One region of the Thiobacter aerophilus genome, then DNA from elsewhere that is predicted to be linked to it. Evidence: predicted binding sites of a transcription regulator. Region 1 holds the regulator's gene; each other region holds the start of a gene.

Evidence for each region. The regulator sigma-54, encoded in region 1, starts transcription at its own class of promoters, with help from an activator protein. The targets are predictions, from matches to a motif close to TGGCANGNAANCTGCTTT.
Region 2: the regulator sigma-54 is predicted to act here: its motif matches at 5,237-5,254, upstream of cydP (cytochrome oxidase putative small subunit CydP).
Region 3: the regulator sigma-54 is predicted to act here: its motif matches at 1,074-1,091, upstream of V6E02_RS05585 (NF038132 family protein).

The regions. Positions count from the first base shown of each region.
Region 1 is NZ_JBAJEX010000002.1:25,730-32,202, reverse strand. It holds gene rapZ (RNase adapter RapZ) at 1-148, opposite strand, end outside; gene hprK (HPr(Ser) kinase/phosphatase) at 148-1,104, opposite strand; gene V6E02_RS03410 (PTS sugar transporter subunit IIA) at 1,091-1,546, opposite strand; gene hpf (ribosome hibernation-promoting factor, HPF/YfiA family) at 1,568-1,888, opposite strand; gene V6E02_RS03400 (RNA polymerase factor sigma-54) at 1,903-3,348, opposite strand; gene lptB (LPS export ABC transporter ATP-binding protein) at 3,504-4,226, opposite strand; gene lptA (lipopolysaccharide transport periplasmic protein LptA) at 4,246-4,863, opposite strand; gene lptC (LPS export ABC transporter periplasmic protein LptC) at 4,844-5,419, opposite strand; gene kdsC (3-deoxy-manno-octulosonate-8-phosphatase KdsC) at 5,416-5,973, opposite strand; gene V6E02_RS03375 (KpsF/GutQ family sugar-phosphate isomerase) at 5,982-6,473, opposite strand, start outside.
Region 2 is NZ_JBAJEX010000005.1:64,042-70,514, reverse strand. It holds gene V6E02_RS07660 (Y-family DNA polymerase) at 1-504, shown strand, start outside; gene V6E02_RS07655 (error-prone DNA polymerase) at 691-3,798, shown strand; gene V6E02_RS07650 (sigma-54 interaction domain-containing protein) at 3,815-5,092, opposite strand; gene cydP (cytochrome oxidase putative small subunit CydP) at 5,280-5,441, shown strand; gene V6E02_RS07640 (cytochrome ubiquinol oxidase subunit I) at 5,451-6,473, shown strand, end outside.
Region 3 is NZ_JBAJEX010000003.1:124,723-131,195, forward strand. It holds gene V6E02_RS05575 (hypothetical protein) at 1-80, shown strand, start outside; gene V6E02_RS05580 (hypothetical protein) at 52-942, shown strand; gene V6E02_RS05585 (NF038132 family protein) at 1,169-1,981, shown strand; gene V6E02_RS05590 (bifunctional sulfate adenylyltransferase/adenylylsulfate kinase) at 2,045-3,712, opposite strand; gene V6E02_RS05595 (acetyltransferase) at 3,709-4,677, opposite strand; gene galE (UDP-glucose 4-epimerase GalE) at 5,295-6,272, shown strand; gene V6E02_RS05605 (VanZ family protein) at 6,269-6,473, shown strand, end outside.

The sequences.
Region 1 (6,473 bases):
CGCGGCCTTCGTCGTGGAGCAGTTCGATTAGCGTGGGCAGGAATTCCACCGGCAGGTTGTCCACGCAGTAGAAGCCTGCGTCCTCCAGCACGTTGAGGACGATGCTTTTTCCGGAACCGGACAAGCCGCTCACTAGGATCACCTGCATCAGCGTTTCTCTTCGTCATCCACGGCACGCAGGAAGCGGTCGTGCCGCTCTAGGAACTGCTGGCTGCTATCGATGCCACGTAGCTGCAGGATGTGGCTACGCACCGCCACTTCCAGCAGCACCGCGATGTTGCGGCCCGCCGCCACCGGCAGGCGCGCCTTGGGAATGGCCACACCCAGGATCTCCTGCACCTCCTGCTGCATTTGCAACCGGTCGTAGCCCGCGCTGTGGATGTCCTCGGGCTGTTCCAGATGGACGATGAAACGCAAGGTCTTCTTCGGCTTCACCGCCACTTCGCCGAACAGGGCGCGGATGTTGAGAATCCCCAGTCCGCGTACTTCGATGAAGTCCTGCAGCAGTGAGGGACAACGGCCTTCCAGGGTATCGGGCGAGGTCTGGTAAATCTCCACCACGTCGTCTGCGATCAGGCGATGGCCACGGCTGATAAGCTCCAGTGCCAGCTCGCTCTTGCCGATGGCCGCTTCACCCGTGATCAGCACACCGATGCCCATCACCTCCATGAACACCCCATGCAGCGTGACGTACTCCGCCAATACCTTGGTCAGATAATGCTGCAATAGCTGCATCAGACGCGGGCTTTCCTGTGGCGTGGTGAACAGGGGCGTTTCAGTGCGGTTGGCGGCGTCCAGAAGCGGCTGCGGGACGGCGATGCCATTGGCCACGATCACGGCCGCGAGTTCGGTAGAGAACAGGTTGTCGATGGCCTGCTTGAGACCTGCTGCGTCGAGGCGGGATAGGTAGTCCATCTCGGCGCAGCCCAACACCTGCACCCGGTTGGGGTGAACGAAGTTCAGATGCCCAATCAAGGCGAGCGAAGGCTTGGAGACTGTTTCGCTGGTGAGCACCCGGTGGCCGCCGGTCATGCCCGCCACCCAAGCGAGCTGAAGCTTGGCGCGCATGTCCTCGAACAGCCGCGCGACGCTAATCTGGGGCATGGATAAACAGGCGGTGGATGGCAACGGGATCGGCGAGCTGGGCGAGCTGATCGCGGAACGCCTTGTCACCCAGCCGACTGGCCAGTTCCGAGAGGATTCTTAAGTGCAGCTCGGTGGCCTGCTCCGGCACCAGCAGCACGAACACCAGGCTGACGGGTTGATTGTCTGGCGCCCCGAAGGAAATGGGCTCCTTTAGCCGCAAAAAGCAGCCGGTGGCCTGCTTCAGGCCCTTGATGCGGCCATGGGGAATGGCCACCCCCTGTCCCAGTCCGGTGGAGCCCAGTTTCTCCCGCGCCAGCAGGCTGGCGGTGATCGTCTTGGCGGAAACCTTGAGCGTTTCTGCAAGGCGTTGTCCCACTACCTCGTAGAGGGCTTGCTTGCTCGCGGCGGCCACGTCGAGCAGGATGCGCTCGGGTGCGAGCAGGTCGGGCAGCAGGCTCATGGCCGGCGTGGCCGGGAACGGCTATTCCGCCGCCTGGCGCTTGAGCGCCTCGCGGCCGTGGCCACCATTCTTTTCCTTGTGCTTGAGTACCTGGCGGTCGAGTTTGTCGGCGAGTGCATCGATGGCGGCATACATGTCCGCGTCCTGGCTTGCGGCGAAGAGATCGCGACCGCTTACGTGGATGTTGGCTTCCGCTTTGTGAATCAGCTTTTCCACGGAGAGGATCACGTTGACGTCGATCACGTGGTCGAAGTGACGGGTAATGCGTTCCAGTTTGGCCTTGACGTAGTCGCGAATCGCGGGGGTGACTTCTACGTGATGCCCGGTGACGGTGAGGTTCATGGTGTGTGCTCCTGTTAGAAGGCCTTACGAAGACTGGCCGGCGGAATCTGCAGTGATTCGCGATACTTGGCAATGGTGCGGCGGGCGACGATGATGCCCTGCTTGGCCAGGATGTCGGCGATCTGGGCATCAGACAGAGGCCGCGTGCGGTCTTCTGCCGCCACCAATTGCTTGATCAGCGCGCGGATCGCCGTGGCGGAACAGGCGCCGCCGGACTCGGTTGCGACATGGCTGCCGAAGAAATACTTGAGCTCGTAGATGCCCCGCGGTGTAAGCATGTATTTCTGCGTGGTGACGCGTGAGACGGTGGATTCGTGCAAGCCCACCGCTTCCGCGATCTCGCGCAGTACCAGCGGCCGCATGGCCACCTCGCCGTGTTCCAGGAAATGGCGCTGGCGATCGACGATGGCCTGGGAGACACGCAGGATGGTGTCGAAGCGCTGCTGCACGTTCTTGATCAGCCAGCGCGCTTCCTGCAGCTGACTGGCGAGTTCCTTGCTGGTGGCGTTGCGGTTGCGGCGCAGGATGTCGGCATAGACCCGGTTGATGCGCAGTTTCGGCATGGCCTCTGGGTTGAGGCGCACCAGCCAGCGGTCCTTGATTTTGCGAACCTCTACGTCGTGCACGATGTAGCGCGTTTCATCCCGGCCATAGGCCGCGCCCGGTCGGGGCGTGAGATGGGTGATGAGCTCATGCGCCTCGCGCAGCAATTCATCCGAGCATTGCAACAGCTTCTTCAGTTTGTTGAAGTCACGTGCCGCGAGCAGGTCCAGATGCTCCCGCGCGATGTTGATCGCCAAGTCGCGTGCCGGCTCGGGTGCCTCACTGTTTTCCAGCTGCAGCACCAGGCATTCCGCCAGGTTGCGTGCGCCTACCCCGGGCGGGTCCATGTTTTGCAGATGCTTGAGGGCGGCGGTGAGTTCCAGCGGATCCACCTCCAGCTCCGGCGGCAGCATTTCCGCGATTTCGCTGAGTGGTTGCTTGAGATACCCGTCTTCGTCGAGGGCGTCGATGATTAGGGCGATCAGACTCTTGTCCCGCTCGGAGACGGTGAGCAGGTTGAGCTGCCATAACAGATGCTCGCGCAGTGTTTCCGCACCAGTGGCCAGTTGGGGGAAATCGCCTTCTTCGTCCTCGCCTCGTGGACCGCTGGGAATATCCTGGTCCCAGAGGCTCTCGGGTACCTCGGCGCTTTCCGGCGCGCCTTCCACTTCCACTTTGCTGACGGCCTCCTCGGTGATTGGAGCCGGCAGCGTCGTGGCGAAACCATCCAGGGCCGGCGCGCCGCCTTCCTCCTCGCTTTCCAGGTCGTAGCGCTCTAGCAGGGGGTTTTCCTGGAGCATGACTTCCAGCTCCTGGTTGAGTTCCAGGGTGGAGAGCTGCAGCAGGCGGATGGACTGCTGCAGTTGGGGCGTGAGCGTGAGCTGCTGGGAAAGCTTGAGCTGCAGACTGTGTTTCATAGGGGACTAGCCCAGCTCCGTGCCGGATGTGTGATCGGCTGGCAGCCGACCGTGCTTACGGCGGGCGTCACCTGCCTAGGCTCGAGCCCGAATAGTCCTTCAGGCCGGTTGCATTAGCATGAGCCCTGCATTCCGGATGAAGGCGCGGTTTGGGCTCAGAGGCGAAAATGCTCGCCGAGATAGACCCGTCGCACCGCCTCATTATAAACAATTTCATCCGGCTGTCCGCTGGCCAGAACCGAACCTTCGTTGATGATGTAGGCCCGGTCGCAAATGCCGAGGGTTTCGCGCACGTTGTGATCGGTGATCAGCACACCGATGCCCCGCTGCGACAGGAAACGGATGATCTTCTGGATGTCCAGCACGGCGATGGGATCGACTCCCGCGAAGGGTTCGTCGAGCAGGATGAAACGCGGTCGCGTGGCCAGTGCCCGGCCGATTTCCACGCGCCGGCGCTCGCCGCCGGACAGGCTGGTGGCGGGCGCATGACGCAAATGGTCGATATTGAGCTCGTCAAGGAGCAAATCCAGATGACTGTCGATTTCGGAGGCCGTCAGTGGCTGCAGCTCCAAGATGGCGCGGATGTTTTCCTCCACGGTGAGCTTGCGGAACACCGACGCTTCCTGGGGCAGATAGGACAGCCCAAGAAGCGCACGCCGATGGATGGGCAAACGGCTCAAGTCTTGCCCGTCGAGGAGAATCTTGCCGCCGTCGGTCGGGGTCAAGCCTACCATCATGTAGAAACTGGTGGTTTTGCCTGCACCGTTCGGTCCCAAAAGACCCACTACTTCCCCGCTGTGAACCGTGAGGGAGACGTCTTTCACCACCGTGCGCGCCTTGTAGCGCTTGCTTAGGCCAACGACTTCCAGCGTGCTCATGGTAGGCCGGCTTCCCGGCTTATGGCTGACGCGGTGTTTGCGCCGGCCGTAGTTCGAGCCCGTCCCCCGGCGGCGGCGCAACGTTGCGGGACTTGGGCTGGATCACCGCTCGTACTCGGCCCTTGGGATTGGTTTCCGTCACCGCATCGGGTCCGCCCTTCACCTGGTAGAACTCGCTCTTGGCGTCATAGGAGATGTAGCTGCCGCGCACCTCGTCCTGGCCGCGCTTGACGCGCGCATTGCCGAACAATTCCACGCGGTCACGCCGGCCATCGTATTCGATGCGGGCTGCCCAGCCTTCGATGTACTCGTCCACGCCGTCGCGCTTCTGCCTGAAGCTGGCTGGATTGCCATAGGCGGTGGCGCTGGTGAAACCTTGGGCGTCCTGGCGCACCACCAGCTTGTCGGCCAGGATCAGTAAGGTGCCCTGGGACAGGCGCACATTGCCGGTGTAGGTGGCCACCTTGGCGGCATCGTCCACCTCCATGGTGTTCGCCTCCAGGTTGATGGGCTTGTCTCGGTCAGCCTTCTCGCCGCGGGCGAGCGGCGGAGCCGCAAGCCCGAGAAGGAGGGCGAGGAGCGCGAGGCGGGCGAGGCGGGCCGAGGCGCGCACGGCCTCAGCTGCGGGGTTTCGCATAATGGACTTTCACGCGGGAGAGGATCTGGAAGTGGCGGGTCTTGGCGTTCAATTTTAAGCCAACACCGGTGATCTGGGTATGCGGGTCGCTGAGGGTTACCGGTTCGTCGGTGGTTGCGAGCTCCTTTTCCGGCTGGATGTGTAGATAAGACGTAGCCAGAGTGAGTTCGCCCCGGTCGCCATGGGCCTCGCGGATGATACGCACCTGGTCACGCAGATAGACGTTCTCGCCGTCGCGGCTGATGGTGCCTTTTTGCGCCAGCGCGTGTAACGGCGCGGCGGTGGGGGAAAAGCGTGTGAAGTGGGGACGTTCCAGCTCGCTGGTCTCGGTATCGGGGTAATGGGTCATCTTCGCCGCTGCCAGGGTGAAGCGCGGCTTACCATCCTCGCCCAGACGCACGGCGCTGAAGTTTTCCACGATGAAATCCGGATCGTGGCGCGTGCTGCCATCGCGCTTGGGAGGCGGCGGCTCCACCACCTGCGCCAGCCAATAGGTGAGGGCTGCGAGAAGCCCCAACAGGGTGAGGGCCGCCCACGTGGCGAGGTCGCGGCTCATTTCAGATAGGGCGCGAGCTGTGCCTCCCAGGTGCCCTGGGCGCGCATGATGAGTTCACACACTTCGCGCACTGCGCCGCGGCCACCGGGCAGAGCGGTGATGTAATGGGCGTGCTCTTTGACGATGTCCGGAGCAGATGGAACGGTGATGGCCAGTGCGCAGCGGCGCATCACCGGCAGGTCCACCACGTCGTCGCCCATGTAGGCGATGTGCTCAGGCGCGATCTCGAGTTCCGCAAGCAAATGCTGATAGGCCGCGAGCTTGTCTTCCGCACCCTGATAGAGATGCGTGACGCCCAGGTTGCGCGCTCGATGCACCATGAGCTGGGAATTGCGGGCAGTGATAATGGCCAGCTCCACGCCGGAACGCTTGAGCATCTTCATGCCGTGCCCATCCAGGGAAAAGAAAGCCTTGATCTCCTGGCCATCGTCGCTCAAGTAGAGGGAACCGTCGGTGAGCACGCCGTCCACATCGAAGATGATCAGGCGCAGCTGTTTTGCGCGCAGGTTCACCTCGTCGAGGGAGAGGACGTTGGTGATGGGATGACGGGTCATGACCAAACTCACACCACGCCGGCGCGCATCAGGTCGTGCATCGAGAGCGCGCCGATGAGACGACCGGCGCCATCCACCACCAGCAGGCTGTAGATGTTGTGATTCTGCATGCGTTCCACTGCTTCCGCGGCAAGCCGTTCCGGCGCGATCGTGCGCGGACTTGGGGTCATCACCTGGGCGATGCGCGTGGCGTGGATGTCGCAGCCGCGGTCCAAGCTGCGTCGCAGATCACCGTCGGTATAGATTCCCACCACCCGGTCGTCGGCGTCCACGACGGCAGTCATGCCCATGCCCTTCTTGGTCATTTCCAGCAGGGCATCGCGCAGGCTCGCCTCCGGGCGCACTCGCGGTAGAGCTTCGTCCTTGCGCATCACATCCGAGACGCGCACCAACAGACGTCGGCCCAGCGCGCCGCCTGGGTGGGAACGGGCAAAATCCTCGGCGCCGAAGCCGCGCGCATCCAGCAGAGCGACTGCCAGCGCATCACCCAGGGCCAGCGC
Region 2 (6,473 bases), on a different contig from region 1:
GAGCGTCTGGAACGGCTGAGCCTGGCGCAGCCGGTACGGGAACTCGTCCTGCGGGCGGCGCACATCCTGCCCTGCCAGCCGCGCAACCTGGAACTGTTCCCGACGGCGGAGAGCGAGGCGGAACACGTCACGGCCTTGATCGAACGCCTGCGCGCACGCCTGGGTGACGGCATGGTGCACAGCCTGGAGTGCGTGGCTGATCACCGCCCCGAACGGGCCATGAAGGCGGGCGAGCCCGGGGCGGCGCATCAGATGGGCGCACCTTCCCGCCCCCTGTGGCTGCTGCCCCGTCCGCGACCATTGGCCTGCCGGGAGGGCAGGCCCTACCTGGGCGCACCGCTGCGCATCGAGGCAGGGCCGGAACGCATCGAAACCGGCTGGTGGGACGGCCGCCCGGTGGCGCGTGACTACTTTGTCGCCGAAGCCGTGGGCGGGCCGCGCTATTGGGTGTATCGCGAAGCGGCGGAGGTGGAGAAGTGGTTCCTGCATGGGATTTTTGCGTGAAGCGTGAAACGCAGAGGTCGGGGGGGGGTAAAAGCATGAAACGCGGAGGTCGCGGAGGACACAGAGGTAAAAGTGTGAAAGGCGAAGAGCGCAAAGAGCACGAAGGCACACAAAGAAACCAAAAAAATCTCTGCGCCCTCCGTTCCTTCCGCGTCCTCTGCGTTGAAGAAAAAAGCCTGTTTCGCGATGACCCTGCCCCCCTACGCCGAACTCCACTGCCTCAGCAACTTCAGCTTCCTGCGCGGCGCCTCGCAGCCGGAGGAACTGGTCGCCCGCGCCCATGAGCTGGGCTACGCGGCGTTGGCGATCACCGACGAGTGCTCGCTGGCCGGCGTGGTGCGCGCCCACGTGGCGGCAAAGGCGGCCGGGCTCAAGCTCATCATCGGCAGCGAAATCAAACTCGCCGACGGTCCGCGTCTGGTATTGCTCGCCACGAACCGCGACGGCTACGGCAATCTCTCCCAACTCATCACCCAGGGCCGCAGGGCGGCGGAGAAGGGCCGCTATTTTCTGCAGCGATCCGCTCTGGAACACGGATTGGCCGATTGCCTCGCGCTGCTGTTGCCGGATGCGGAAACACAGCCGCAGGATGTGGGCTGGCTGGCCGAGCGTTTTCCCGGCGCCTGCTGGATCGCCTACGAGCGCTTGCTCGGAGCCGATGACGCGCAGCGCTTGGAGCAGGCCCAGTGGCTCGCCCAGAGCTGCCGGCTGCCCCTGGTGGCGGCGGGGGATGTGCACATGCACGTGCGCAGCCGACGTGCCCTGCAGGACACCCTCACCGCCATCCGTCTCGGCGTGCCGGTGAAGGAGGCCGGTCTTGCCCTCTTTCCCAACGGCGAACGCCATCTGCGGCCGCGCGCGCGGTTGGCGAAACTCTATCCCCCGGAACTGCTGGCGGAGACGCTACGGGTGGCTGAACGCTGCACGTTTTCCCTGGACAGCCTGCGCTACGAATATCCCCGCGAGCTGGTGCCGGCGGGAGAAACGGCGCAAAGCCATCTGCGTCACCTGACCGAGGCGGGCCTGCGCCGACGCTATCCCGCGGGCGTGCCGGACAAGGTGCGGGCGCTGGTGGAACACGAGCTCGCCCTGATCGCCGAGCTCGCCTACGAACCCTATTTCCTCACCGTGCACGACATCGTCGCCTTCGCGAAAGAACGCGGCATCCTCTGCCAGGGGCGCGGCAGCGCGGCCAATTCCGCGGTGTGCTACGCGCTGGGCATCACCGAGGTGGACCCCGCGCGCATGGAGATGCTGTTCGAGCGCTTCATCTCCCGCGAGCGCAACGAGCCGCCGGACATCGACGTGGATTTCGAACACGAGCGGCGTGAGGAAGTGATCCAGTATCTCTACGCCAAGTACGGGCGCAGCCGCGCCGCCCTGGCGGCGGCGGTGATCACCTACCGGCCCAAAAGTGCCATGCGCGATGTGGGCCGGGCCTTGGGGCTCGCGCCGGACCAGGTGGACCGGCTGGCGAAGAACCTCGCCTGGTGGGATGGCCACCAGGTTCTGCCGGAACGGTTGCGGGAGGCTGGCTTCGATCCGGACCATCCCCGCATCCGCCTGCTCATCGCCCTGGTGAACGAACTCATAGGCTTTCCCCGCCATCTTTCCCAGCACGTGGGGGGCTTGGTGATCAGCCGCGATGCACTCTCGCGCCTGGTGCCCATCGAGAACGCGGCCATGCCGGCGCGCACGGTGATCCAGTGGGACAAGGACGATCTGGACGCCCTGGGGCTGCTCAAAATCGACGTGCTGGCGCTGGGCATGCTTACCGCCATCCGCCGCGCGCTGGAGGGGGTGAGCGCCTGGCGGGGGCGGTCCCTGACCCTGGCCGACATCCCGCCGGAAGATCCCCGGGTGTATGAAATGATCCAGCGGGCCGACACCATGGGTGTGTTCCAGATCGAATCCCGCGCCCAGATGGCCATGCTGCCGCGCATGAAGCCGCGCTGTTTCTACGATCTGGTGATCCAGGTGGCCATCGTGCGGCCTGGTCCCATCCAGGGCGGCATGGTGCATCCCTATCTGCGCCGGCGCCAGGGACTGGAACCGGTGAGCTATCCCTCGGCGGCGGTGAAGGCGGTGCTGGAACGCACCCTGGGCGTGCCCATCTTCCAGGAACAGGTGATGCAAATCGCCATGGTGGCCGCCGGCTTCACCCCGGGCGAGGCGGATCAGCTGCGCCGCTCCATGGCGGCTTGGAAGCGGCGCGGGGGGCTTGCCCACTTCGAGGCAAAGCTGATCGAAGGCATGCGTGAGCGCGGCTACACGGAAGACTTCGCGCGCAGCATCTACCAGCAGATTCTCGGCTTTGGCGAGTATGGCTTTCCCGAATCCCATGCCGCGAGTTTCGCGCTTTTGGTGTACGTCTCCGCCTGGCTCAAATGCCACGAGCCTGCGGCTTTCACCTGCGCCTTGCTCAATAGCCAGCCCATGGGCTTTTATGCACCGGCGCAACTGGTGCAGGACGCGCGGCGGCATGGGGTGGAAGTGCGGCCGGTGGACGTGAGGCTGAGTGCATGGGAGTGCACGCTGGAGCATGCCACGGCTTCTTCCCCGCAGAAAGAGCGTGAAGGGCAGGCGGCGCCCGCCCTGCGCCTCGGGCTCAACATGGTGCGGGGGCTTTCCCGTGCCGGTGCCGAGCGCCTCATCGCTGCGCGCACTGCCGCCCCTTTGAACGACGTGGAAGATATGGCCCGTCGCGCGCGTCTCGACCGGCGCGACCTTCAGGCCCTGGCCGCCGCCGGCGCGCTGGCGGCTTTGGGCGGCCATCGCCGGCAGGTCTTCTGGGCTGTGGCCGGCATCGAGGAACGGCCACCCCTGTTTCGCGACGCGGCCCGGCAAGAAGAGCCGGTGACCTTTCCGCCGCCCAGCGAGGCCGAGGACCTGGTGGCCGACTATGCAAGCCTCGGCCTCACCCTGGGCCGGCATCCCCTCGCCCTGTTGCGCCCCGTCTTGGACGAGCGGCGCATGCTCACCGCGGAACGGATTCGTGCGCTGCCGGACGGCAGATTCGCCCGCGCCGTGGGGCTGGTCATCAACCGTCAGCGGCCGGACACCGCCAGCGGCGTGATCTTTCTCACCCTGGAAGACGAGACCGGCCACGTGAACGTGGTGGTGTGGAAATCCGTGGCGGAAAGGCAGCGGCGCGAATTGTTGCAATCAAAGCTGCTCGCCGTCGCCGGCCGGCTGGAACGGCAGGGGGAGGTGGTGCACCTGGTGGCCGGGCGGCTGATGGACTTGAGCGAGCTGTTGGGGCAGCTCGCGGTGCGCTCGCGGGATTTTCATTGAGCGGCGCCGCCTGGCTTCAGCCCGCCAGCTTGCGATAGAGGGTGCGCTCGCTGATGCCCAGCTTGCGGGCGAGGGACTTGCGGTCGCCGTCGTGGTGGGCCAGGGCCCACTGGAGATAGCGCAGCTCCGCCGTGGCCAGGGGCACGATTTCCTCCACCACCGGCGCAGGCGGCTGTGCGCCCACTTCCGGCGGCAGGTGTTCCGGCAGCAGGGTGTCGCCATCGGCCATGAGCAAGGCGCGTTCCATGATGTTGCGCAGCTCCCGCACATTGCCCGGGAAGTCGTGGGCGAGCAGCCGTTCGCGAAAGCCGGCACTCAGGGTCGGTTTGCGCTCGGGGGCAAGACGCGCGGCCAAGGTTTCGGCGAGCAACAGGATGTCCTCGCGCCGTTCCCGCAAGGGAGGTAACCCGATGGGGAACACGCTTAAGCGGTAATAGAGATCGGTGCGAAAGGCGCCGCGCTCCACCATGGCCTTGAGTTCCCGGTGGGTGGCAGCCACCAGACGGAAATCGGCACGCAGGGTCTCCACCCCGCCCACCCGGCGGAAGGTGCCCGTCTCCAATAGCCTGAGCAGCTTCACCTGCAGGGAGAGGGGAATGTCGCCCACCTCGTCCAGGAACAGGGTGCCGCCGGCGGCGGCCTCCACCAGACCGATCTTGCGCTGGTTGGCACCGGTGAAGGCGCCTTTCTCGTAGCCGAACAGTTCGCTCTCGAACAGCGTCTCGGTGAGGCCCGAACATTCCACCACCACGAAGGGACCGTCGCGGCGCGGGCTGTGCTCGTGGATGGCCTGGGCCACCAGTTCCTTGCCGGTGCCGGATTCCCCCAGCAGCAGGGCGGTGGTGTTGGAAGGGGCAACGCGGCGTATGAGCTCCAGCATGCGGTTGAAAGCGGGCGACTTGCCCACCAGTCCCCGCTGCGCCGGCAGGCTGCTCGCCTCGCGCACCACCTGCATGCGTTCCACGAAATGGGTGATGCGGCCGCGCGCGTCGCGTACCGGGGTGAGCAGCACGTCCACGTGTTCCTCGCCGTGGGGCGTGTGGTGCAGATGCAGCACCCGCGCCGGCTCGCCGCTGGCGCGGCTGGCGGCCAGGGGACAGGACTCGCCGCATTGGTCGCAGGGCTTGTCATAACCATGGGACACCGCGTAGCAGGTCTTGCCCACCACCTCGCCCTGCCCGTAGTGGCGGCGGTAGGCCGCGTTGGCCGCCACGATGCGGTAATCGGCGTCCATCACGATCTGCGGATCGGGCTGGGTTTCCAGAAAACTGATCAGTTCCTGCAGCTGGCGCATGCCGCGATGGTACTGCCAAAAATGGCACTCATCAAGGGAATGACTGACATTAATGGCGGTACGGCTTCTTTCCGCCTGCGGCGATATGTCGCAAGTCATTGATTTATCGCATGTCTATACTCGGTGTAGGGTCGTTGCCGCCATTGGCACGGTCTTTGCAATGTCAGTTGCCACGAAGGAGGTGCCCATGAAAATTCCCCGCAATCCCTTGGTCTTGGAAATTGCCGTCGCGCTGGTGGTGAAGCTTGCCTTGATCGCCGGGCTCTATTTCGCCTTCTTCAGCGGCGGGACTGCTAAGCCAGACGCCGAGGCCATCGCCCGTCATCTCACCGTTAAGCCTGCGCAATAAGGAGTGCCCATGCTGACCGAAGAACTCGTCGATTTGTCGCGCCTGCAGTTCGCCGTCACGGCGCTGTATCACTTCCTGTTCGTGCCCCTCACCTTGGGGCTTGCCTTCATCCTGGTGATCATGGAGCTCACCTACGTTATCACCGGACGGCCGGTGTACAAGGACATGGTGAAGTTCTGGGGCAAGCTGTTCGGCATCAACTTCGCCCTGGGGGTGACCACCGGCATCACCATGGAATTCCAGTTCGGCACCAACTGGGCCTATTACTCCCACTACGTGGGGGACATCTTCGGCGCGCCGCTGGCCATTGAAGGGCTGATGGCATTCTTTCTGGAATCCACCTTCATCGGCCTGTTCTTCTTCGGCTGGGAGCGCCTCAACAAGTGGCAGCACTTCCTGGTGACGGTGCTGATGGCGGTGGGCTCCAACCTCTCTGCGCTGTGGATCCTGATCGCCAACGGCTGGATGCAGAATCCCGTGGGCGCGGCGTTCTCCTTCACCACCATGCGCATGGAGATGACCGACTTCTGGGCCGTGGTGTTCAACCCGGATGCCCAGGCCAAGTTCGTGCACACGGTCTCCGCCGGTTACGTGACCGCCTCCCTGTTCGTGCTGGGGATTTCCAGCTGGTATCTGCTCAAAGGCCGGGATCTGGAATTCGCGCGCCGCTCCTTCCGCATCGCCGCCGGTTTCGGTTTTGCCTCCGCGCTGTCGGTGATCGTGCTGGGGGATGAGTCCGGCTACACCGTGGGCGAGGCGCAGCAGACCAAGATGGCGGCCATCGAGGCCATGTGGCACACCGAGCCGGCGCCGGCGCCCTTCGTGCTGTTCGCCCTGCCCAATCAGGACGCCCAGCGCAACGACTACGAGATCAAGATTCCCTATTTGCTGGGCCTGATCGGCACGCGCTCGGTGAGCCAGACCCTGCCCGGCATCGATGAGATCAAGGAGAAGAACCGGGCGCGGATCGAGCGCGGCATCCTCGCCGTGGGTGCCCTGGAGCGGCTGCGGCGCGACAAGAACGATCAGCAG
Region 3 (6,473 bases), on a different contig from region 1:
CTAAGCCCCGCCACCGCGGCGAAACCACGGCCACTTCCAACCCCGAGAATCATGAAGCCAGCGACTGGGCGTCGCCGTGACACGGGTGAACAGGGCGCCGCCTTGTTCCTGGTGCTCCTCCTGCTGCTGGTGGGAGGCGGCCTCGTCTTCGTCAGTCGGATCAAAAGTGCCCAGGTGGAGTTGGAAGCGCAGCGCAAAACCAGCGCGGCCCTCGCCGTGGCCAAGCAGGCCCTGTTGGGTTACGCCGTGCTGGATCCCGGAAGCGCAAAGCTCAACCCGGGCCGTCTGCCCTGTCCGGACCAGGACAACGATGGCAATGCCCAAGGGGCAGCCTGTGCCACCCCCTATGTGGGGTGGTTTCCCTGGCGCACCCTGGACACAGGCGACCTCCGCGACGGCACTGGGCAACGCCTCTGGCTCCTGGTGGATGGCGCCTTCCGCAGCGGCGGTGGGCCGCTCAACACCAACACACAACCCAGCCTCACCCTGGATGGGCAGCCGGTGGTGGCCGTGCTATTCGCCCCGGGGCCCGTGCTTGACCGCCTCGGCCAGGTGCGGCCAGGCAGCGGGCCATTCTCGGCACCCAGCGCCTACCCCAACTACCTGGAAGGCGTCACCCGAAGCCCGCCGGCCGTCCACACCGCGCCCTCCTCCGACACCTACAACGACAGCGTGCTCGCCCTCACGCCCCAGACCCTCTTCACCCTCGTGACCCAGCGCATGGCGCGGGAACTCGCCGCAGTCAACCCCCCGCCCTACAGCGCAACCACCGTCGCCGACCTGAACAAACCCTCGCTTTGGATTGCCAACCAGTGGGATGACGCCCTCGATCCCAGCTCCACCGTCAGCCCCACCGCCATCACCCTCAAGTTCAGAAACTGCGCCATCGTCTACACCATCACGGGCAAAGACGCGGTGACCCGCGACCGACCGTCCTGCTAAGCCCAGCGATCCCAGCACCCCGCAGGGCAGCCCATCCGTAGGCCGCGTTTGTCGGAAAAATTTACACTTGCAGCCGAGGCAGTTGGGCCCGCTCGATGCAACAGATTGATTAAAAGAGACAATCACGCAGTTGGCACGGATGGTGCTTAGCGATGGCTGCAGGAACCCATTCGGCCCGTCTCCAATGCAAGGGGCGGGTAACACTGAAGTTGATCAGGAGGTAACCATGAATATCGGACTAAAGCCTTCGTCGTGGACAAGGCGGCTTAACCTAATTGGCGTGATGGTTGGTTTGGGATGGGCAGGCGCTTCGTTGGCTGCCCCCCTTCCTGCGGGCTGGACGTGTGTCGGCAACTGCGGCACCAACACCAGTGCCGACGGCGTAGTGAGCCTACCGCCGGGCTTCGGCTCTTATCAGTGGATTTCCACAAATGGAGGCCCTGGTGGTGTAGGGACATTGCCAGTGGGCGCCACCGGCCAGGAAACCAACGGTTCGTTTGCGCAGACGCCCGCTTTCAGCGCCAACTCTGGGGACACGCTTACCTTCTACTTCAACTACATCACCAGTGATGGCGCCGAATACACGGAGTACGCGTGGGCGGGGTTGTATCAGGGCACCAACACGTTCGATTCCTTACTCTTTACCGCCCGGACCACGCCCAGCGGCAATACAGTTCCTGGTTTTGGGCTGCCTGGGCTGGGAGCGGGGGTTACGCTGACCCCCCCCAGCACTCCCATTATTGCAGGTGCACCAACCTTCTCGCCCCTTGGCGGCTCCTCGGGCACGTGCTATGACGTGGGATGCGGATATACAGACTGGATCAAAATGACCTACACTTTCCCAACGTCAGGCACTTATTCCATTGGATTCGGCGTGACAAACGCGCTTGACCAAGCTTTCCAGTCGGCTTTTGCATTTGCGGGTCTTTCGCTCAACGAAAAACCCATTGGTCAAAGTGTCCCCGAGCCCGCCTCCCTGGCTCTCATGGGCCTGGGGCTTGCGGGACTGGCCGCCCTCCGGCGCCGCAAGCCCGCGTGAAGGGAAAAGAGCGCAATCACAGCCCGGCAGACAACTGTCGGGCTTTTTTACGCCCTATTTTGGTCAGCGCAGGTAGCCTTCCTGCTCCAACTTGATGAGCACGCGCTGCACTGCCTCGTCCACGGTGAGCTCACTGGTATCCAGCGCAAGCTCCGGCTGCTCCGGCGCCTCGTAGGGGTCGGACACGCCGGTGAAAGCCTGAATGAGCCCAGCGCGGGCCTTGGCGTAGAGGCCCTTGCGGTCGCGCGCCTCGCACACTTCGATGGGCGTTGCCACATACACTTCGAAGAAACCGCCGTATTGCCGGATCATCTGGCGCACGGCGCGGCGGCTTTCCCGATAGGGGGCGATGGGCGCACAGATAGCAATGCCGCGATGCTTGACGATCTCGCTCGCCACGTAGCCTATGCGGCGCACGTTGATCTCGCGATGTTCCCGGGAGAATCCCAGCTCGCTGGACAAATGCTTGCGCACGATGTCGCCGTCGAGCAGGGTCACCTGCCGACCGGTGATTTCCAAGAGCCGAATCTGCAGCGCCTTGGCCAGGGTGGACTTGCCCGCGCCGGACAGCCCGGTGCAAAACACGCAGAAGCCCTGCTGATGCCGCGGTGGATAGGCACGCTGCAGGGCGGCCACCACCTCGGGCCAGGCATACCAGGCGGGGATGTTGAGGCCCCAGTCCAGTCGCCGTTCGAATTCCTGGGCGGTGAAAGCCAGCCTCCGCGCGCCCGCCACCACGTCCTCCTCCGGCAGAAACTGAGCACGATCCTCCACGTACACCATGCGCCGGAAGGGCACCAGTTCCACACCCACCGCCTGCACGGCCTCCGGCAGCGTGGCTTGCACTTCCGCGAGGATGTCCGCGCCACGCCGCTGTTCGCCTGCTGACGTTTGCTCGCCACCGACGATGAGGTGGGCGCAGCCGTGATTGCGCGCGAGGATGGCCCGCAGCATCACGCCACGCGGGCCGGGGGGCAGCTGTGCGAGAGGGAGCAGGGCGAGCACGCTTAAGGCCGGTGGCAAGTGTTTCACCGCCGCCTGCCAGGCCCGCACCCGGCTGAAATATTCCGCCTCGTTGGCCGGCAGCACGCCCGCCACGCCGTGTAGCAGCAGATTCGCCTCACGGTCGAGGGAGGCCTTGACTACAAAGGCTTCGTGCATGCGCTGCAGGGGATGGGCCGTCTGGTAGGCGATCACGCGCTTGAAGCCGCGCCGCTCAAACTGGGCGCGCAAGGCCGCAGGCGTGAAGCGCCACTCCAGAAAGTCATGGCGCGGCGGCAGCGCCACGCCTTCCACGGTGCCGCCAACACAGATGCCGCCGGGCGAGGTGCCCAGCGCCGCGCGTTCGAGGCGCTCATCAGCCGGCCAGACGTCGGCAACGGTGAGCACCGCGGGCATGAAACCCTCCGGATCGCGTAGGGCGTAGCGTCGGCCCGGTGTCATGCCTGTGGCCTGTTTTTCCGTGAGGCGCAACACCAATGGCCAGGGCCACCAGGTGCCATCCGAAAGATGTCCCGTTGCCAGCACCGCCCGGTAGTCCGCCTCGCCAAGATAGCCGGTCAGGGGTGAAAAGCCGCCGTTGAGCAGAAGCTCCAGCTCGCAAAGCTGCTCGCGCGTGAGGTCGAGATCCGGCAGATCGCGTGCTTCCTCACGCAGCGCCGCCGCGCGTTTTTCATCCACGAGGAGATTCACCAGGCGGCCGCCGTAGGGCGCAGGAAGCGTATCCGTCACGCTGCGCGCCCCGCTGTAAATGCCGCATCGAAGGCGGCGAAAAAGCGCTCAAGCTCGCCCTCCGGCAAATGGTTGATGCCCGCCGCCGCCTTGCGTCCGCCGCCCGTCGCGAACTGGCTGGCGAGCCCGTCGGCACCGCTTGGGCTGGCAAGCGGAGCGCGGATGCTCACCAGGTAGCCGCCTGGTTTGCACGTGAGCACGGCGTGGGCCTCCTGCGGAGCCTGGCGCGCAAGCAGGTTTCCAAACAGGCCGGATACGCGGCGCGCCCAGGCTTCGTTGGGCAACAGGTAGATCGCCCCGGCGGCGCAACGGTGCACCGGACGCACAGCTTGCGCCCGCGCCAGATCCTGGGCGCAGCCTTCCTTGAGGATGACGAAAGCACGCTCTGCCGCGATGAACTCGAAGGGATCGCGGTAGGCGTGCAGCAGGCGGTAAAGCGCCGCGGGATGGAAATACAAATCGTCCGTGGTTTCCCCATAGGCGTTGTAGTTTAAGCACTCACCCAGCTCGCGCAGGGCGTCGAGCTGCGCCTCGGTGAGAGCCAAATCCCGGGCCGCCCGCCGTGCCGCAGCGTGCAGGTTATCGCCGAAGGCGCCCACCACCGCCCACGGACGATGCCGACCGGAAAGATAGCGATCCACGAGCAGGCTGGTACACCACTCCGGCCCGGTCTCGATGTGCGCCGCCAGGCGCACATGTCGCGGAATCTCGCCCGCCTGATGATGATCGAAATAGGTCACCTCCGCGCCCGCATCGAGCATGCGCATGAGCGCCGCGCGGTTCTTGTCCAGGGAAATGTCCAGCACCGTCACGCGGTCGCCGGCACCCGCCGCGACCCGCTTAAGCAGGCCAATGTCCCGCTTCACGCCGGTGACCAGCTCACTTTCGCGCGGCACTTCCAGCCGCAGCATGTGCAGGGCGCAGATGCCGTCGGCATCGCCGTTGAAGACGTCATAGTCGGTCATGGAACCACCCTTGAAACCAGATTATCCATTACGACGCGGCTGTCCCACCAAGACGACGATGGATCTCATATGCCCTGCAGTTTAGGGGCACGCGCCGGTGTGATGGATAATCCGGGTTGAGGGGTAGCGGCTTTGGCCACGCCGCGCTCACCGCGCGCAAGCCAGCCCGCCACACCCCTGAAGGCCCTTCGCTGCCACCGTGGCAAGCCAGCGACCCAGAGCGATTCTAGCCGGAATCGGCGCCGGCCTATACACTTGGCCCATGGTTGTGCTGCCTTTCCGTCACATCATCGGCCTGCGCCCGAGCGGCGAGGGAATGACAGAGAGCGAACGACATCGACACGGGCGCATCACCCACGGCAGGCTGCGAGCGGAAGTGAAAGGCATCGATTGAGCATCACGTTAGTACGTGACACCTGTTTGTCGTCCGCGCAAAAGCGGACCGGGGAAAATGACCAACAATACTCTGGATTCCCGCCTTCGCGGGAATGACAGGTTACTTACGCAGCTGGCAACTACTTCGGTAGAGGTCAATAAAATGGTGGAGCGATTCATCGTAGAAACCATGGGCGCGTGCCCAAGAGTGCAGCGCCTGCCGAAGCGGGCGAAGGGGTGACATGCCCATTTCCGTGCTGGTAGTCGGCGGCGCGGGCTACATCGGCTCGCACATGGTGGCCGCGCTCCTGGCGGGTGGATGCCGGGTCACCATCTTCGACAATCTCAGCACCGGACATCGCGATGCGGTGCTGGGTGGGGAATTCGTGCAGGGCGATCTGGCCGACCGCGCCACCCTCGATGCGCTGTTGAACGCTCGTCATTTCGATGCGGTGATGCATTTCGCCTCCTTTATCCAAGTGGGTGAGTCGGTACGCGAACCTGCGAAGTACTACGCCAACAACCTCGCCCACACGCTGAATCTGCTGGATGCCATGGTGGCCCACGGCGTACACCGCTTCATCTTCTCCTCCAGCGCCGCGGTGTATGGCAACCCCGCGCAGGTGCCCATTCCCGAAACGCACCCGAAACAGCCCATCAATCCCTACGGCCGCACGAAGTGGATGGTGGAGCAGATTCTCGAAGACTACGATCGCGCCTATGGGCTGAAGTCGGTTTGCCTGCGCTACTTCAATGCCGCCGGCGCCGATCCCGAAGGCCGACTCGGGGAACGCCACGAACCGGAGACCCATCTCATTCCCCTGGTGCTGCGTGCCGCTCGCGGGCGGCTGCCCCATGTCTCGGTGTTTGGGCGCGACTACGACACGCCGGATGGCACTTGCATCCGCGACTACGTACACGTGACCGATCTGGCTGAGGCCCACTGGCTCGCCCTGGAATACCTGCTCGCGGGCAGCGCCTCTACCGCCTTGAATCTGGGCAATGGCGCAGGCTTTTCGGTGGCGGAGGTGATCGCCACGGCCGGGCGCGTCACCGGCCGGCGCATTCCGGTGCGGGATGCGCCCCGGCGCGCTGGGGATCCGCCGCGTTTGGTGGCGGACGCAGCACGCGCGCGTGACCTGCTCGGCTGGCGTCCCCGTTTCGATGCCCTCGCCACCATCATCGCCCACGCCTGGCAGTGGGAATGCCGTGCGCCATGAGCGCGCCCCGTCCGAGCCCGCCGCTCGCGCTCTTTTTCTACGCCGCGCTCTTGGTGTATGGCAGTCTCTATCCCCTGTATGGCTGGCGCGTACCGGAACCGGCCGCCTGGGGGTTCCTCATCGCGCCCGTGCCGCCGGTGGTCACCCGCACCGACCTGGCAACCAACGTGCTCGTGTATGTCCCCTTCGGCTGGCTCATGG